DNA from 4 places in the Mesorhizobium sp. B263B2A genome. Region 1 is predicted to be linked to each of the others. Evidence: predicted binding sites of a transcription regulator. Region 1 holds the regulator's gene; each other region holds the start of a gene.
What was found. The regulator LexA, encoded in region 1, represses DNA repair genes until DNA is damaged. The targets are predictions, from matches to a motif close to TGTTCNNNNTGTGTTCNG.
Positions count from the first base shown of each region.

Region 2: LB568_RS19505 (ATP-dependent helicase) is a predicted target of LexA. The motif match lies at 2,404-2,421, and genes of this name have one in related genera.
Region 3: LB568_RS03465 (PA0069 family radical SAM protein) is a predicted target of LexA. The motif match lies at 1,815-1,832, and genes of this name have one in related genera.
Region 4: LB568_RS07085 (ImuA family protein) is a predicted target of LexA. The motif match lies at 1,741-1,758, and genes of this name have one in related genera.

Region 1 covers NZ_JAIUIU010000003.1:282,192-286,675, forward strand. The annotation lists gene LB568_RS08625 (ComEC/Rec2 family competence protein) at 1-1,749, shown strand, start outside; gene lexA (transcriptional repressor LexA) at 1,743-2,495, opposite strand; gene LB568_RS08635 (pyridoxal-phosphate dependent enzyme) at 2,871-3,845, opposite strand; gene LB568_RS08640 (GntR family transcriptional regulator) at 3,842-4,484, opposite strand, start outside.
Region 2 covers NZ_JAIUIU010000012.1:99,182-103,665, reverse strand. The annotation lists gene LB568_RS19510 (glucose/quinate/shikimate family membrane-bound PQQ-dependent dehydrogenase) at 1-2,200, opposite strand, end outside; gene LB568_RS19505 (ATP-dependent helicase) at 2,463-4,484, shown strand, end outside.
Region 3 covers NZ_JAIUIU010000001.1:709,354-713,837, forward strand. The annotation lists gene moaB (molybdenum cofactor biosynthesis protein B) at 1-407, shown strand, start outside; gene LB568_RS03450 (GFA family protein) at 550-984, shown strand; partial or broken gene LB568_RS03455 (hypothetical protein) at 974-1,221, opposite strand; gene LB568_RS03460 (glycosyltransferase) at 1,235-1,756, opposite strand; gene LB568_RS03465 (PA0069 family radical SAM protein) at 1,907-3,061, shown strand; gene LB568_RS03470 (ribonuclease HII) at 3,192-3,887, shown strand; gene LB568_RS03475 (F0F1 ATP synthase subunit B) at 4,146-4,484, opposite strand, start outside.
Region 4 covers NZ_JAIUIU010000002.1:363,923-368,406, forward strand. The annotation lists gene LB568_RS07080 (DUF6504 family protein) at 1-1,034, opposite strand, end outside; gene LB568_RS07085 (ImuA family protein) at 946-1,710, opposite strand; gene LB568_RS07090 (hypothetical protein) at 2,271-3,026, shown strand; gene LB568_RS07095 (hypothetical protein) at 3,166-3,315, shown strand; gene LB568_RS07100 (winged helix-turn-helix transcriptional regulator) at 3,478-3,909, opposite strand; gene LB568_RS07105 (nitrilase family protein) at 3,908-4,484, shown strand, end outside.

The sequences.
Region 1 (4,484 bases):
CTGTTGCCGCCAACCGGTCCGGTGCGGCCGGAGAGCTACGATTTCTCCTTCGACAGCTATTTCGCCGGCATCGGCGGCAGCGGGTTCTTTCTCGGCAATCCGAAAGTCGTTGCGGCCGATGACGGTGGCATGCCGCTGTCGGCCCGCCTTTCCTCAGCGATAGAAAACGCCCGCGAAGCCATTGCCGACCATATCAGGGGCAGCGTCGGCGGCGCCGAAGGCGAGATCGCGGCGGCGTTGATCGTCGGCGTGCGCGCCGGCATCCCCGACGAAATCAACGAAGCGATGCGGCGCACCGGCATCTATCACATCATCTCCATTTCGGGACTGCACATGGCGCTGGTCGCCGGCACCATCATGGGTCTGCTGCGCGGCGCCTTCGCGTTGTTCCCCGACTTTTCCGCGCGCCGGCCGGTGAAGAAATACGCGGCCGCGGCCGCACTTTTGTCGATCGCCGCCTATCTCGTCATCTCCGGCGTCGTCGTCGCCGCCGAGCGCAGCTTCATCATGCTGGCGGTGATGCTGATTGCCGTCCTGTTCGATCGCGCGGCTCTAACCATGCGCAATCTGGCGATCTCGGCGATCGCCGTCATCCTGGTTTCCCCGCATGAGGTGGTCGGCCCGAGCTTCCAGATGTCGTTCGCCGCGACCGCGGCCCTGGTTGGAGCCTATGCCGGCTGGGCGGATCACCGTGCGGGAAAGACCAGACCGCCGCCGCCGAAGCGATCCTTGCCCGGTTTCCTGACCAGAAAATTCCTGCTGGCGACAGGCGGATTGGCCATGACCTCAATCATCGCCGGCAGCGCCACGGCGCTGTTTGCCATCTGGCATTTCCAGCGGGTGTCGCCGCTCAGCCTGTTCGCCAATCTGGCCGTCATGCCGATCGTCTCAGTCGTGATGTTCCTGGCCGTTGCCAGCGCGCTTCTGATGCCGTTCGGGTTGGATGCGCCATCCCTTTACCTGATGGGCAAGGGCCTGACCGCGATGATCGCCGTTTCGGCATGGATATCGGAACGCTCTCCGGTCGATGCGGTCGGGCTTATCTCACAGCAATCCGTGCTGCTGGTGACGATTGCCCTGGTCATCGCGACGATGGCGACGACGTGGCTGCGGCTTGCAGCGCTTCCATTCGCTATCGCCGGCCTGCTGACGGTGTCCGATACGCGCACGCCGGATGTGCTGGTCTCGGAAGACGCGCGGCTGGTTGCGCTGCCGATCGGCGATGGCGAACTCGCCGTCAACCGGGCCCGGCCGAACGAATTCACGGTCGACAACTGGAAGCGCGCGCTGAGATCCGAAACCATCATCCTGCCGGAAATATTCGACAAGGCGGATGGACAATTCGATATTGCTGATGCCGTCAATCTCCCGCCGGGAGCGCCGTTCTATTGCACAGACGGTGTCTGTCTCGCCAGGCACCCGTCCGGTGCGATCATAGCGCATGTCGAAGACCGCAAGGATACCTGGAAGGCCTGTGGCTTCGCCGACCTGATCATCGTCAATGACGCGACGGCCTACGATGCCTGCCACAATCCGCTGGTTCTCGTCGTTACCAAACGGCAGCTCGCCCGCAAGGGCAGTGCGGCCATCTTCTTCGACCGCCAATCGGCCACCGGTCCGCCAACCATCAGCTTCGCGGTGGACAGCCCGTATCGGCCCTGGCACGCGCAGCGAAAGTTTTCGCGCGAGGCGAGAGGCCTGGAGCCCTATCGCAAACCTGACAAGCCAAGTGCCGTGCCGGCTCAGTAGCGCCTGATCAGCCCAACCAGCTTGCCCTGCACCTTGACCCTGTCCGGCCCGAAGATGCGCGTCTCGTAGGCCGGATTGGCGGCTTCAAGCGCAATCGAAGCACCCTTGCGGCGGAACCGCTTCAGGGTCGCTTCCTCCTCGTCGACCAGCGCCACGACGATCTCGCCCGGGCTCGCCGTATCGGCGTTGCGGATAATGACCGTGTCGCCATCGAAGATGCCGGCCTCGATCATCGAGTCGCCCTTGACTTCCAGCGCATAGTGCTCGCCGCCCATGATCATGTCCGGCGGCACCGAGATGGTATGCGTCTGATGCTGGATGGCATCGATGGGCACACCGGCGGCGATGCGACCCATGACCGGGATGGACACCGCTGGAACCGCATCGTCGTCGTTGCCAGCAGCGGCAAAGCGCGACGGTGCCGGCTTGATCTGGCGGCCGAGGCTGCCCTGACCGAGACCGCCTTGGCCGAGACTCCCCTGGATGACGCTTGGCGAGAACTTCTTTGCCGCGTTGAGGCCCGGCGCGATCGAATCCGGCAGCCGCAGCACTTCCAGCGCACGCGCCCGGTTGGGCAGCCGGCGAATGAAGCCGCGTTCCTCCAGCGCCGTGATCAAGCGATGGATCCCTGATTTGGAGGCGAGGTCGAGCGCCTCTTTCATCTCGTCGAAGGAGGGCGGAATACCGCTTTCCTTGAGCCGTTCATGAATGAACATCAAGAGTTCATGTTGCTTGCGTGTCAGCATGGCGGCCCCCAAGGCATCTGGACAAGGGTTTTGATCCAGAATGGTTCTGATCCAGAATCGAAAAACAAACCCAGAACAAACACTATCTGTTCCAGTTGTGTTCTGCAACCGTTTAAAGTTTAGTGAATTTGGTAAGAGAGCCGAAATCATTTGCGGCCCGGACAGGCCGGAAATCGGGGTTTTTCGCCCGTTGCCGCCCGTCGCCCGCATTGAAATGTTTGGTTAATAGCCTGTGGCCTGTCTTGCGACATGGCTCGGCATCAGCCGACGGCAGAGCCCGTCGAGGCCGATTTCGGCGCTTGCGATCGGCTTGCCTGCCGTGAACGAAACGAAATCAAAACGCCAACAATCGCCGGTTCGGAAGCAGGTACGGGATCAGGCTGGCGGGATCGCACCGGCCAGCACCTGCGCATAGAATTCCGCATCGATATTGCCGCCGGAGATGACGCAGACGACGTTGCCGGTCGCCCGCTCACTGCTGAGAGCCGCGGCCAGCGAGGCGGCGCCCGCGCCCTCGGCGACGACCTTGGCCTTCGAGAACAGGAGCCGCATGGCCTCCGTCACCTGTTGCAGGCTGACGGCGATGGCACCGTCGATGAGCTGGTTCGCCAACGGCCATAGCTCGGGGATCAGGGAGGGACCGCCAATGCTCTTGATGAAGGAGGGCCGTGTCTCGATCTCGACAATACGTCCGGCCGCCAGTGCGGCGGTGACCGGCGCCGCGTTCTCGTCCTCGACGGCAAAGACCCTCGCCTGCGGACGAAGGGCCTTGAGCGCACTTGCAACGCCGGTCGTCATGCCGCCGCCGCCATATGGCGTCAGCACGAAATCGACCTCCGGCAGATCCTCGACAATCTCGAGGCCGATGGTGCCGTTGCCAGCCAACACCGCCTGATCGGTGACGGGATTGATGAGAAGTTCGTCAATGTCGGGCCGCTCGATCGCGGTGATGTAGCGCCACCAGGTCTCGTGGGAGACAAAGCGCACCTCGCCGCCAAGACGGCGGACACCGTCGATCTTGGTCTGCGGCGCGCCGGCATACATGTAGGCGGCCATCGGAACGCCAAGAGCCCGTGCCGCCCAGGCCAACCCATAGGCCATGTTGCCCGAACTGACGGTCGCAACACCGTGCCTGAGTTCATCGGCGTCACGACAAAGCAAGGTATTGAGCGCCGGCCTGAGCTTGAAGGCGCCGATCGGCGACAGGGTCTCGAGCTTGAGGAATATCCGCTGGTCGGCACGGCCAAGATCGAGGCGCAGCAGCGGGGTGCGCGGCAGCCAGGCGGCCAGCCGATCGCGGGCTTCGGCAATCTCGTCAAGCGTCGGACGATGCGGAGGTGCCGAGATCATCCGGCAACCGCTTTCAAGCTGCCGGCGCGCGCGACGTCCTTGTTCGCGTCGCCGTCCTCGCTGTGGACATAGACGTGCAGCGTATAACCGATGTGGGCCGTCATCAGCGCTTTTGCCCGCTCGACGTCGCGGTCCAGGGCGGCTTCCATGATCGCCGTGTGGTGCTCGATCGCCATCGCCTCGCGCAGCGCGTTCATGGCCTCTTCGTAGCCGTCCTTGAGGCCGGCCGCCGCCCGCAATGTCGGCGCCAGCCCAAGAAAGCGATGGTGCCGGCGCAGCTGGTCCGAGATCGTCGAGCGAAACCGCAACAGCCAGCTGGATGTCGCAGCGCTCAGCAGCGCGGCATGAAAAGCCTCGTGGTTCTCGTCCCACTGGTCGACGGCGGCATCCGATGGGTCGTCCACCGCGGTCTTGCAGCGGGCGAGCCGGTAGTGCGCGGTGACAACCGCGTCTTCCCACTCCCGGCCGCCTTTCTCCATCGATTCCTGGAAGAGCGGTATCTCGACGACCATCCTCGCGCGCGCCAGATCCTCAAGTTCGGCCCGGGATACGGGGGCGACCGCGAAGCCGCGATTGCTGATGGCGGTGACCAGGCGTTCGGCTTCGAGGCGCGACAATGCTTCGCGCAGCGGCGTCCAG
Region 2 (4,484 bases), on a different contig from region 1:
TCGATTGGCCGCCCGCTGGCAGCCGCGCCTGCCAGAGCTGCTTGCCCGATGTCAAATCATAGGCGCGCAGATAATCGTCGACCGCAGCACCCAGGAAGGCGACGCCGCCGGCGGTGATCATCGGCCCGCCAATGCCAGGCACCCCGACCTTCAGCGGCAGCGGCAGTGGCGTCATGTCGTAGACGGTGCCGTTGCGGTGCTTGTAGGCGATCGCGCCGGTCCTGAGATCGACGCCGGCGACATAGCCCCAGGGCGGCGCCTGGCAGGGAATGCCGAGCGGCGACAGGAACGGTCCCATCACCACCGCATAGGGAGCGCCGTCGTTGCGGTTCAGCCCCTGCTCGCTGCCCTTGGTGTCGTCGCCCGGCGCCGGCACGTCCGCGCGCGGAACAAGTCTCGACGTGAAGGCGAGATAGGTCGGCATGCCGAACATCACCTGCCGCACCGGATCGACCGCCACGCCACCCCAGTTGAAGGTGCCGAAATTGCCGGGATAGACCAGCGATCCCTGCAGCGAGGGCGGCGTGTAGCGCCCTTCATAGCGCAATTTGTGGAAAGCGATCCGGCACGCCAGCTGGTCGAACATGGTGATGCCCCACATGTCGGCATCGGTCAGCGGCTTCGGGTTGAAGGAGAGGTCCGACGCCGGCTGGGTCGGCGATGTGTGGTCGCCTTCGATGGCGCCGCCTGGCGCCGGCACTTCCTTGACCGCGATCACCGGCTCACCGCTGCGCCGGTCGAGCACATAGAGATCGCCCTGCTTGGTCGGCCCGACCAGCGCCGGCACGATCGAGCCGTCGGCCTTGGTGATGTCGATCAGGGTCGGCTGCGCCGGCACGTCCATGTCCCACAGGTCGTGATGTACGGTCTGCCGCACCCATTTCAACTGTCCGGTGTTGAGGTCGAGCGCGGTGATCGAGGAGGAGAACTTCTCGACATTGTCGCTGCGGCCCATGCCGAGCTGGTCGGGCGTCTGGTTGCCGAGCGGCACGTAGAGCAGGCCGAGCTTCTCGTCGGCGCTCGGCGTCGACCACATGTTCGGCGAGTTGGCGGTGTAGGTCTGGCCGGGCGCCAATGGCGTCGTCTGGTCCGGATTGCCGGAATCCCAGTTCCACAGCAATTTGCCGGTGGCGGCATCATAGGCGCGGATGACGCCGGACGGCTCCTGCGTCGAATAATTGTCGTTGACCGCGCCGCCGACGATGATCTTGCCGCCCGCGATCAGCGGCGCCGAAGTCGAGTAATAATAGCCCGACTTCGGGTACGGCATCCCGGTCAGAAGGTTGAGCGTGCCGCCCTCGGCGAAGGCGGGGCAGACCTGCCCGTTGGCGGCGTCGAGCGCGATCAGCCGCGCGTCGGAGGTCGGCAGGTATACGCGGGTCGCGCAAGGCTGGCCAGCGGCACCGGCGGCATCGGCATAATAGGATACGCCACGGCAGGTCTGGTGCTGGCGATCCTTGTCGAGCTTGATCTTGGGATCGTAGCGCCATTTTTCCTTGCCGGTCGCCGCATCGACCGCGATGGCAAAATTGTGCGGCGTACAGATGTAGAGCGTGTCGCCGACTTTCAGCGGCGTGACCTGATAGGTGGTCTCGCCAACATCGTCAGGCCCCTTTACGTCGCCGGTCCGGTAGGTCCAGGCTGGCTTCAGGTTGGCGACATTGTCCGGCGTGATCTGGTCGAGCGGGGAATAGCGCTGGCCGAATTGCGTGCGGCCGTAATAGTGCCACTCGCCGGCCGGCACATCGCCGCCAAGATTGGCGTTGGGGGTCACCTTATCGGTGTCGAGCGCGCCGGCGATGTCCTTGGGGTCCGTGGTCATCGAATAGCCGGCCACCGCCAGCGATGCCAGCACCGCCAGGATCAGCGGTGCGCGCCCGTCGGGACCGGCAAGCCCCCGCCTCGCCCACGGCGTCAGCAGCCACAGCGCCACCAGCACGATGATGCCGCCGCGCGGGCCGAGTTCCCACCAGTCGAAGCCGATTTCCCAGACCGCCCAGGCCAGCGTGCCGATCACGATCGCCGCATAGAGCCACAGTGCCGTGGAGCGGCGCCGGTAGAGCAGCCAAGCGGCGATCAGGAAGGCGAGACCGGCGATGATGTAATACCAACTGCCGCCCAGCGAAGCCAACCAGATGCCGCCGGCGCCAAGCGCCAGGCCAAGCAGAAAAAGAACGAGGGAGGTGATGGTGACAGCCAAGATGATACTCCTTCGACTGTTCGCGCTGCGTGGCGCGGCCATGGGCAACCCGGCATTGCGTTCACGCCCGGAACACAACTTTCCTCCGCCCGCCCCGCCTGTCAAGCTTGAGCCATGCGGCGTGATAGGGGCTGTCTCCCCGGCTGCAAACGCTGGGCAGGCCGATCGTCCGTTGGCTAGGCGGCCGGATAAGCCACTTTACCGGGAACAAAACGTAGACACTTCTGGTCTTTCCCTCCCGAATCACTACATTCGGGGGAAGATGTCCGGCTTTTCCGAAGACATGCCCTTTTTCGACGAACCCAATGCGCGGCCCACGGCCCCGTCGGGCATTGCCGCGCGCGCCATGGCTGCCCGCAGCGGCCAGAACAACGCACCCGACTATCTCAAGGGGTTGAATCCCGAACAGCGGCTGGCGGTGGAAACCACCGAAGGCCCGGTTCTGGTGCTGGCCGGCGCCGGCACCGGCAAGACCCGCGTGCTGACCACCCGCATCGCCCACATCCTCGCCACCGGCAAGGCCTTCCCGTCACAGATCCTCGCGGTGACCTTCACCAATAAGGCGGCGCGCGAGATGAAGCAGCGCATCGGCATCCTGATCGGCGAAGGCAATGTCGAGGGCATGCCGTGGCTCGGCACCTTCCACTCGATCGGCGTGAAACTGCTGCGCCGCCACGCCGAGCTTGCCGGCCTGAGATCCGACTTCACCATCCTCGACACCGACGACGTCGTGCGGCTGATCAAGCAGCTGATCCAGGCCGAGGGTCTGGACGACAAGCGCTGGCCGGCCAAGCAGTTCGCCCAGATGATCGACGGCTGGAAGAACAAGGGCCAAGGTCCCGCCGACATCGCCGAGGGCGACGCGCGCGCCTTCGCCAACGGCAAGGGCCGCGAGCTCTACAAGGCCTACCAGGAACGCCTGCAGACGCTGAACGCCTGCGATTTCGGCGACCTTCTGTGCCACCCGATCCGCATCTTCCGCGCCAATCCGGACGTGCTGAAGGACTATCACAGGCGCTTCAAATACATCCTCGTCGACGAGTATCAGGACACCAACACCGCCCAGTACATGTGGCTGCGGCTCTTGGCGCAGCGGCCGCAATCCTCCCCCCTCGAGGGGGAGGTGCCCGCGAAGCGGGCGGAGGGGGTCGCCGCAGAAGGCACCGCTGCAGCGTCGCGCACTGCCGCGAGGACCCCACCCGACCGGGCTTCGCCCGGCCACCCTCCCCTCAAGGGGGAGGGAAATCCGCGTCCGGCCACCGTCAACATCTGCTGCGTCGGCGACGACGATCAATCGATCTATGGCTGGCGCGGCGCCGAGGTGGACAACATCCTGCGCTTCGACAAGGATTTTCCCGGCGCCACCATCATCAGGCTGGAGCGCAACTACCGCTCCACCGCGCACATCCTGGGTGCGGCCTCCCATCTCATCGCCCACAATGAGGGCCGCTTCGGCAAGACGCTGTTCACCGATCGCAACGATCCCGAGGACGGCAAGGTCAACGTCCACGCCGCCTGGGATTCCGAGGAGGAAGCGCGTGCCATCGGCGAGACCATCGAGGCCTACCAGCGCCAGAAGCACAATCTGAACGACATGGCGATCCTTGTCCGCGCGTCTTTCCAGATGCGCGCTTTCGAGGATCGCTTCATCACGCTCGGCCTCAACTACCGCGTCATCGGCGGTCCGCGTTTCTACGAGCGCATGGAAATCCGCGACGCGCTGGCCTTCTTCCGCGTCGTCGCCAACGGCGGCGACGACCTTGCCTTCGAGCGCATCGTCAACGTGCCCAAGCGCGGGCTGGGTGAAGCCACCATCCGCCAGATCCACGACACGGCGCGGGCGCTGCGCATCCCGATGCTGGAGGCTGCCGCCAACCTCGCCGAAAGCGACGAGCTGAAGCCGAAACCGCGCGCCGCGCTGCGCGAGGTCGCTGCCAATTTCGAACGCTGGCAGAAGGCGCTGGAAACCACGCCGCACACCGAGCTCGCCGAGACAATTCTCGAAGAGAGCGGCTACACCGACATGTGGAAGAACGACCGCTCGGCCGAAGCCCCCGGCCGGCTTGAGAACCTCAAGGAACTGGTCCGCTCGATGGAGGAGTACGAGTCGCTGCGCTCCTTCCTCGAGCATGTCGCGCTGGTCATGGACGCTGAGCAGAATGCCGGGCTCGACGCCGTCTCGATCATGACGCTGCATTCGGCCAAGGGCCTCGAATTCGAGACCGTCTTCCTGCCCGGCTGGGAGGAAGGCCTGTTCCCGCACCAGCGCGCGCTCGACGAAGGC
Region 3 (4,484 bases), on a different contig from region 1:
ATATCGTCACCGATGACCGCGACAAGATCCGCGACACGGTGCTTGACTGGTCGAAGGACGCGGCGATCGACGTCGTCATCACCACCGGCGGCACCGGTTTCACCGGCCGCGACGTCACCCCGGAGGCGCTGGAACCGATCTTCGAAAAGCGCATGGACGGCTTTTCGGAAGTGTTCCACCGCATCTCCTACGACAAGATCGGCACCTCGACCATCCAGAGCCGGGCGACCGGCGGCGTCGTCAATGCCACTTTCGTCTTCGTGCTGCCAGGTTCGCCCGGCGCCTGCAAGGACGCATGGGACGGCATCTTGAAGGCGCAGCTCGACTACCGGCATATGCCCTGCAACTTCGTCGAGATCATGCCGCGCCTGGACGAGCACCTGCGGCGCGGCAAATCGGCTCTGTAAAAGCCGAGGCAAGGCGCCGGTTTCACGTCGCGTTTGCCGGGCAAAACGCTGCCCTCGCCTTCGAAAGACCATTCCAAACGCGATGCCGGAGGAAGTACCTTTCGTAGCGGCGGCCCTTGCCGTTGACGATGAGGCGGAAGCGATGACTGTGCATGCCGGCGGATGCCATTGCGGCAACATACGCCTTCGATTTTCAACCGACCTCGACCCCTCGCAAATCGAAGTCCGCGCCTGCCAATGCGCGTTCTGCATCAAACACGGCTCGCGCGCCGTTGCCGATCCGCTCGGACAATTGATCGTCTCGGTCGAGGACCACGCCCGTTTGCACAGATACCGGTTCGGATTGCGCACCGCCGACTACTTGATCTGCCGGGACTGCGGCGTCTATGTCGCGGCGGTCACCACCGATGGCGGGAATGCAAGGGCGATCGTCATCGTCAGTACCCTGGACGACCGGCTGCGGTTCAGCCGCGAGCCAGCCGCCATGGACTATGATGCCGAGAGCAGGCAAGAACGCATTGCCCGGCGACAGGCACGCTGGATGCCTGTGGAGATCCTGTCCGCTTTCAGCGGATGACCGGTTCGCCGTGAAACCGCCGGCGCGAAGGCGCAGATACGCCGAAGCCGACTTCCATCATCAGCCGCGGCGCGCGCGCCGGCACGGTGCCCATGTGGAAGCCGAGGCCAGCTTCGCCGGTCAGTGTCACCGGGCTCTGCTCGCCATAGGCGTCCAGTACCTCCTTGGCGGGATGGCCGACAGTAGGGCTAGCTGATGCTTGAGGGCGCGGCGATTATGGCTGCCCCTGACGTAGACAGCAGCTGCAAAATCACTTGCGGGATTCCTGCTTCGCCGGCGCTACCCAGATCTCGGCGTCGAGTTTCCTTGTCGCCAGGCCGCGTGCAAGCGCCTCGGCACTGCCGGCGTGCTTCGACAAGGACGCTGCCTGCCGCTTGCTGATCACCAATCCGTCGGCCAGGGCACGGTTTCCCGAAAACACCCGCGCCAGGAACGGCACTCGGCTGCCGCGTGCACGCGAGAACCGCGCCGCCATGGTTTGCCGGGCCGTGTGGGCGACGACCGCTTCGGTCCAGCCCTCCACCAGCCTGGCGCCCGGTTCCAGCAGCAACAGCCAGTCGCCCTTGGCCTGCCGGATGCCGGCGGCGACACCGCCGCTCGCCACATAGTGGCAGCCGGCATGCTCGGCGACATGATGCGTCTGGTCGGTGGAGCCGATGTCGCAGACGACGACCTCGCGCACCACGCCCTCGACGGCACCGCCAATCAGCGAGCCGAGCGTGCGGGCGAGAGCCTCCTCGTCATTGCGGGTTTCGATGAGAACACTGAGCATCATCAGCCGAATAGCGGAAAGGTGGACGCGACGCCAGTTCTTGCAGTGCACCATAGAAAGTTCTTGCTTTGTTCTCATCAAGGAAATAGGAATAATTTCATGAGCAGAGCGATTCGACACAACGTGGACAGTCCCTGGGAGCGGGCGAAGATGGAGCCGATCATGCGCGCCGACATTGCAGCCTTCGGGGCAGGACGAGCCGAGATGGCCAATGCGATGATCGAGCAGAGCGGCATGCGCATCCGTCCGGACCGCAACCGTGGCCGGTCAGCGGGCATCAATCCGTCCGGCCGGTTCGAGCCGGTCACCCGGCATGTCTTCGATGATGGCTGGAGTTCGCTGGAGGAACTGCCGCCGTTCAAGACCGAGGTGCAGGTGGAAAAGCCGCGCACCATCATCACCCGCAACGAATCGCCAGACATCTCCTTCGACCGCTCGATCAACCCCTATCGCGGCTGCGAACACGGCTGCGTCTATTGCTTCGCGCGGCCGACGCATTCGTTCATGGGCCTGTCGCCGGGCCTGGATTTCGAATCCAAGCTGTTCGCCAAGCCGGATGCGGCGCGGCTGCTCGACAAGGAACTGTCGAAGGACGGCTACCAGCCACGCACCATCGCCATCGGCACCAACACCGATCCCTACCAGCCGATCGAGAAGCAGTACCGGATCATGCGCGAGATCCTCGAAGTGCTGGAGGCGCGCGGCCATCCGGTCGGCATCGTCACCAAATCCGCTTTGGTGACGCGCGACATCGACATCCTGTCGCGCATGGCCGAGCGCGGGCTCGCCAAGGTGGCGCTGTCGGTGACGACGCTCGACCGCATGCTGGCGCGCACGATGGAGCCGCGCGCATCGACGCCGACCAAGCGGCTGGAGGCGATCAGGCAGCTTTCCGATGCCGGCATTCCGGCCTCGGTCATGGTGGCACCGATCATCCCCGGCCTGACCGACCAGGAGATGGAACGGATCCTCGATTCGGCGAGCGCTGCCGGCGCGCGCGAGGCGGGTTATGTCGTGCTGCGACTGCCGCTGGAGGTCAGCCCGATCTTCAAGGACTGGCTGCTGCGCCACTATCCCGACCGCTATCGCCACGTAATGTCGCTGATCCGCTCGATGCGCGACGGCAAGGACTACGATTCGGAATGGGGCAAGCGCATGAAGGGCGCCGGACCCTATGCCTGGCAGATCGGCCGGCGCTTCGAGATCACCGCCAAGCGGCTCGGCCTCAATGCCGAACGGCGCACGCTGAGAACCGACCAGTTCGTCGCCGCGGGAAAGGACCAGGAGCAGCTGATGCTGCTTTGATCTTTCTTTTTCGCTTGTGAAATCCCGTCCGGCCTGCCCCGGCCAGCAGACGGTGCCCTCCCGGTCCGGCGCCCCACCCGACCCGGAGGGACTTGCGGAGAATCGGAACCGATGCGAACCTCGCCGCAACATGGCTCGCGCGCGTTCTGATTCTCCGCTTCTCTTCGAAATTGTCGAGAAACCCGATTTCTCCTTCGAGACGAAGGCGATGGCCGACGGCCTGTGGCCCGTGGCGGGGATGGATGAGGCTGGCCGTGGCCCGCTGGCCGGGCCGGTGGTCGCTGCGGCAGTGGTGCTCGACCCAGCCAACATCCCCGAGGGCCTCGACGATTCCAAACGGCTCAGCCATTTGCAGCGCGAGGCATTGTTCCTGCGCATTCTCGGCTCCGCGCAGGCGGTCTCGATGGCCTCGATCAGTGCCGAGGGCATCGACGGCAGTAATATCCTCAAGGCGAGCCTTGAGGCGATGCGACGCGCGCTGGTCGGGCTGTCGGTTCGGCCTAAGCTCGCGCTTGCCGACGGACGCGACGTGCCGCCGGGGTTGCCATGCGACGGTCGCGCGTTGATCAAGGGTGACCAGCGCTCGCAATCGATCGCCGCTGCCTCCATCGTCGCCAAGGTCATGCGTGACCGCATGATGTGCGGTTGCGGCAGCCATAACGACCGCTACGGATTCGAGGTGCACATGGGTTACGCCACGGCCCGGCACCGCACGGCGATCGAGGCGCACGGCCCGGTCGCGCGGCTGCACCGCGTGTCGTTCTCGCCGTTCAGGCTTGGCGGCGCCGAGGTGGTTGAAGAAGAGAGTTTGGCCGGCCTGGATTGAGCTTGAGCGCCTAATCTCCCCACTCGAGGGGGAGATGTCGCCGAAGGCGACAGAGGGGATAGGTTCGACGGGGCGCGACGCCCCTTCATATGAAAGATCAGGCCGGCGCATTACGTGAGGCGACCCCCTCTGGCCTGCCGGCCATCTCCCCCTCAAGGAGGGAGATTAGCGCTTCGCCGCCTTCGCCATCCGATGTCCGCACAACAAAAAAAGCCGCCAGGTTGCCCGGGCGGCTTTTTGATTTCCAACGCTGTCAGCTCAGTTGAGCTTTGCCTTCACGTCCGCGAGCGAAGCCTTGAACAGATCGGCCCCGGCCTTGACGTCGACCTTGGCGGCGAGCAGCGCGCGGGCGGCTTCGACGGCAATGTCGACGGCGCTGGCGCGGACTTCGCTGATGGCGTCACGCTCGGCCTGGCCGATCTTCTGCTCGGCCAGCGCGGTGCGCCTGGTAACATAGTCTTCGGTCTTCTTGTGCGCCTCGGCGGCGAGCAGATCGGCCTCGCGCTTGGCGGCCGCGACGATGTCGGCTGCCTCCTGCTCGGCTTCCTTGCGCTTGCGCTGATACTGGCCAAGCAGTTGCTGGGCCTCCTCGCGCAG
Region 4 (4,484 bases), on a different contig from region 1:
GGCATCAGTGATTCTGCCAACGGCGCGGACAACCGCATCAGCTCGATGCCGAAGCCCGGATCGACCGTCTCGATCTTGTCGCAGATGAGACGCGTGAGCCGCCTCACATCGCGGACCGGCAAGGCAGTGCCGACGCGAATGGCTTCGACGAGGTTGTCGACGCGGTAGAGCAGCAGGTCGAGCCGCCGGGCGCCGAGGCCTTTGGTCTCCAGTTCGGCACACAACGCCTGAACAAGCTTGCCGACATAGCGCGCGATCGTCTCGGGCGCGCCGATGGGCTCGCCAAAGGCACGTTTCACCTCGACCACATCGGCTGGCCGCACGGGCTCTATCGGTTCGGCAAGGCGCCCAGCGGCCTGGTCAAGGCGGCGGCCGAGTTCCGGTCCGAAGCGCAGCGTCAGTGGCGCACGTGGCTGCTTCAGAAGCTCGCCTACCCTTTCGAAGCCCAAAACCCGCAGACCGCCAACGATTGCATCGGGCAATCGCAGTGCCGCGATGGGCAGAGGGAAAATCGCGTCGTAAGCTTCACTGACGGCGACCACGCTGACGGTCTGCCTGACATATCGCGCGACAGCATGGGCGGCACCCCAGCTGTCCGCAACCGCTGCCCGCGCCGTGACGCCGGCTTGGCCGAGGCGTTCGACCATGTCAGTCAGCATCAGCCGTTCACCGCCATGGAGGTGATCGGCGCCCGTGATGTCCATGACCAATCCGTCCGGAGCATCCGCGGCGACGATCGGCGCGTACCGCCGCAAGGCCCACAGGGCCAACCGCTCCAATGCCTTCGCGTCGGCATCGGGTTCGGACTCCATGACCGCCAGCCCCTTCACGAGCGCCTGCGCCTTCGTCGCCGGCATTCCCACGCGCAGGCCCGCTTCCAGTGCCGCGCGATCGGTCGCAACCACCAAGCGGCGATTGCCTTGCCGCCCGACCAGCACCAAAGGCTTATCCGGTGGCGGCGAGACGTCGCCCAATTTCCTTCTGAGCCGGTCGGTCGACCAGCTTGGAAGGAAGAGCGAGACGACCCTTTGCATCACAAGCCTCCACTTCGATATCCAGTGTTTCCCCTCCACGAGACCGGATCAGTTCAAGTTGCCATCGCGCCCGGCCAACGCCGGGTACAGGCAGCGGCCGCGATGGCAGCACGGAGACCCGCCAGCGGGTGACAGACGCCGTCGGTTGCCCGAAATCGGCCGCTTCGGTCTGCCGGCGCCAGCGGCGGATGGCGATGCCGATCGCGCCGGAGCCTTCCGATGCCAGTTGCAACCGGCGCGAGGCAGTCATGGACAGACGCGCCACTTCCGCGACCACAGCTCCAAGCCCGACATGCCGCAGACCTTCCTCGAAGCAGGCGAGCAAGGATTTGTCGTCACCGGCTTCAACATAGATCACCCGGTCGGGGTGAAGCCCGACCTGGGCGATTGCCGGCGCAAACAGATCCTGGCGCGTCACGCACCACAGCACCTTGCCTTGCGTCCTCGCTGCAATCCCGGCTGCAAATAGCGACGCTGCGGCGCCATCGATCGCTCCGTTGCCGCCGCCGGCAACCTCATGAAGTGCGCCAAGCGCCACACCCCCGCCTGGCAGATGACTGTCGATCGAGGAGATTCCGAATGGGAGCACCGCTCTTTTGCTCGCATTAGCGCCTTCGAGACGCGCAATGCGATCTCGCAGATCGGAAATAGCAGCGTTTGGCGCCGATGCACTCATCTGTCCCCTGAACGCGGAATGCTGATAATATGTTCCTCATTTGTTCTCTTCCTAATGAAGAGTCAATGGTACGGCGAGGTGGCGCTGCGGAAGAAATGTTTGGCGCGACCGCCTGGTGACACCGACAGAGTTGTTTGCCGACAGGACGATACGTCGAGGCCACGATGCTGCGCTGGACGTCGCGCCGGCGGCTGCCGGCGCCCAAAGAAAAACGGCGCATAAACCGCAGTCCTGCGCGCGTCCGCAGCAGCGGATGATTGTCGCGCGCGGGACGAAGGAAATTCGCCCCCGCCGGGGGCGGTTAACAGGACAGCCGTAGGAGCGTCAGCATAGCGCCGGCCGCAGGACGGGACGCGGGACCGACTGTCCCCGTCCGCGGTGGTCCGCGTGCAGCATCGGCCATGAATGCAGTTGCCTTGGAAATTGAGCACGGAGCTCAACCGATTGTCAGTGTGACTATCCCATTGAAAAACCAGCCTATTTTCCAACCATCAGGAGTCTATTGACACCTTTGTTCTTATTTTGTTCACTGTTGGGAGGATTGATACAGGAGGCGAACCATGGAACTTCGCTTGAACATTGAAGGTGCAACGCCCGAGGAACTGGCACGCGGGGTCGCGGCAGCCGAAGCAGTCTTCGCGCGCGCCGGCATTACGGCTTTGCAAGGCGCGGAAGGTTTGTTCGCGTTGGAAGGCTGGGATATCAAAGGCTTTCCGGAAGACGACCAGCCAACCGAGGACGAGGACCAGGCTGCTTCAGTCTGGATGGAAGCCGACGAGGCTGCGACGACTGCATGTTGTGCGGGCTGGCCGGAGGATAAAGTTCCGCGCCATCAGATCATGGAATTGATCGACGTTCCCCGAACGCGGTTGCAAGCCGAGGCGCTTCCGGACACGTGGCCGGCGCGCAGGCAGCTTTATCCTGACGTCGTCAAACGGCTGGAGGTTGCAGCTGGCCCGGACCGCCAGATCGATTTCGATATTGCCTTCGTTCTTGGTTGGGTGCCCGAGCGGCCGGCGCTGGATCGGGTCGAGCCGCTTTCGGAAGATGGCGACCGTATCCCCTTCTTCACCAGCGACCTTGCCCAGGTTGAGGAAATGGCCCGCAAGGCGCTCAAGGACTGGAAGATCGAGATTGACCGAGATCCCTATGATGCCCACGTTTTCGACCCTGCAGCCGCCGATGATGGTGACGAATTGCGCATGGCGGCGTGGCGCGATTTCGACGGCTCCTTGCTCATGGAGAAGCCGCCTGCAAATCCTGCAATCGCGCTGACCCTGGCAATGATGCGCGGCCAATCCATGCATTTCGAATAATGGTGAACGGCAATGACATGACCGCGATCGTCTATCGATCGTGCTTTGTCACTCCGGCCGAGCGGCTGACGAGGCCACACCGCGTCTGAGGATGTCAGAAAAACCACCCTATATGCCGACCGGCATTGGAATGGGCATGATGAGCGACGACGAGATCCAGGTCGGCGTTCTGATATTCGAAACAGCGCAAGGTAACTTCGACTTCGCCGTCAATCTGCAGGCAGTCGATGTCCTCACGAAGGCAATCAATAAGATCGAGATGCATCTCCGCTCCGGCCAGACGCACTGAGTGTCTGACGATGTGCCAGATCAGAAAAAGCCGAAGCTGATCGTTGTCGTGGCATAGGACCGCGGCGACGATGGCGACCGGTTCACCGCATACGGCCCGACCACCAAAGCGAGGATCGGCGATCCGCACGGCAAAGGCGCTGGCTTCAAACCATCTCGGTGCCTAAGCACCAACCTTGCGCACCTCGGTCGAGGACGCATCGATCGGGCGCCCTTCGGCATTGCGAAGAATTAGGGGGGCGACTGGCTGGCCGCTAGCCTTTTCCACGAGCACTGAATGCGCTTCGCCAAGGTTGAAGCAATGAGCCTCTCCCCACTGCCTCAGTCCCACGATCACGGCGAATAGACCACGCCCCTTTTCAGTGAGCACATAGTCGCTGTGCGCTCCACCGTCTTTTGGCTTTTCTGAGCGTAAGATGTCGGCCTCTTCAAGCGCCTTTAGCCGAGCTGCAAGAATACCCTTCGATATCCCCAGGTTGCGTTGGAACTCCCCAAAGCGGCGTATGCCATCAAATGCGTCACGCACGATCAGCAGGGTCCACCAGTCGCCGATGACATCCAGAGCCCGAGCCACCGGGCATTCGGCCTTCTCCATGCTCCTGCGCTTCAAGCGGCTTCTCCAAATCACCCAACTTGGTTCTATAATAGTACTTGACATCTTTTTTGCAAATGGTTCTATCATGGAACCACCAGCAGAAAGGTCTCTTATGTCCAAACATCAAGACGAGATTGGGAAGGCGGTCGAACCGCGCCGCAACAGCCCGGTACGGGTAGCAGTGGTTCAATTCAATCCCCAGGTTGGATTGGAAAATCGCAAGGCCAATCTTGCCGCCGTCCAGCGGCGCCTCGAAACAGCCGCAGCAGAAGGAGCAGAGCTCATCGCCCTGCCGGAGCTTGCCACGACCGGCTACACCTTCTTCTCGCGCGAAGAGGCGTTTGCCCATTCCGAACCTGTTCCGTCCGGCACCACGGTCCGGGGATGGGAAGAGCTCGCCAAAGCCAAAGGCGTTTACATCGTTGGCTGCTTGCCCGAGTTGGACGGAGCCAAGCTCTACGATACTGCCGTTCTGGTGGGACCGGAGGGCTACATCGGGAAATACCGCAAGACCCATCTGTGGAATGAGGAAAAGCTGTTCTTCACTCCTGGAGATCTAGGCTATCCCGTGTTCG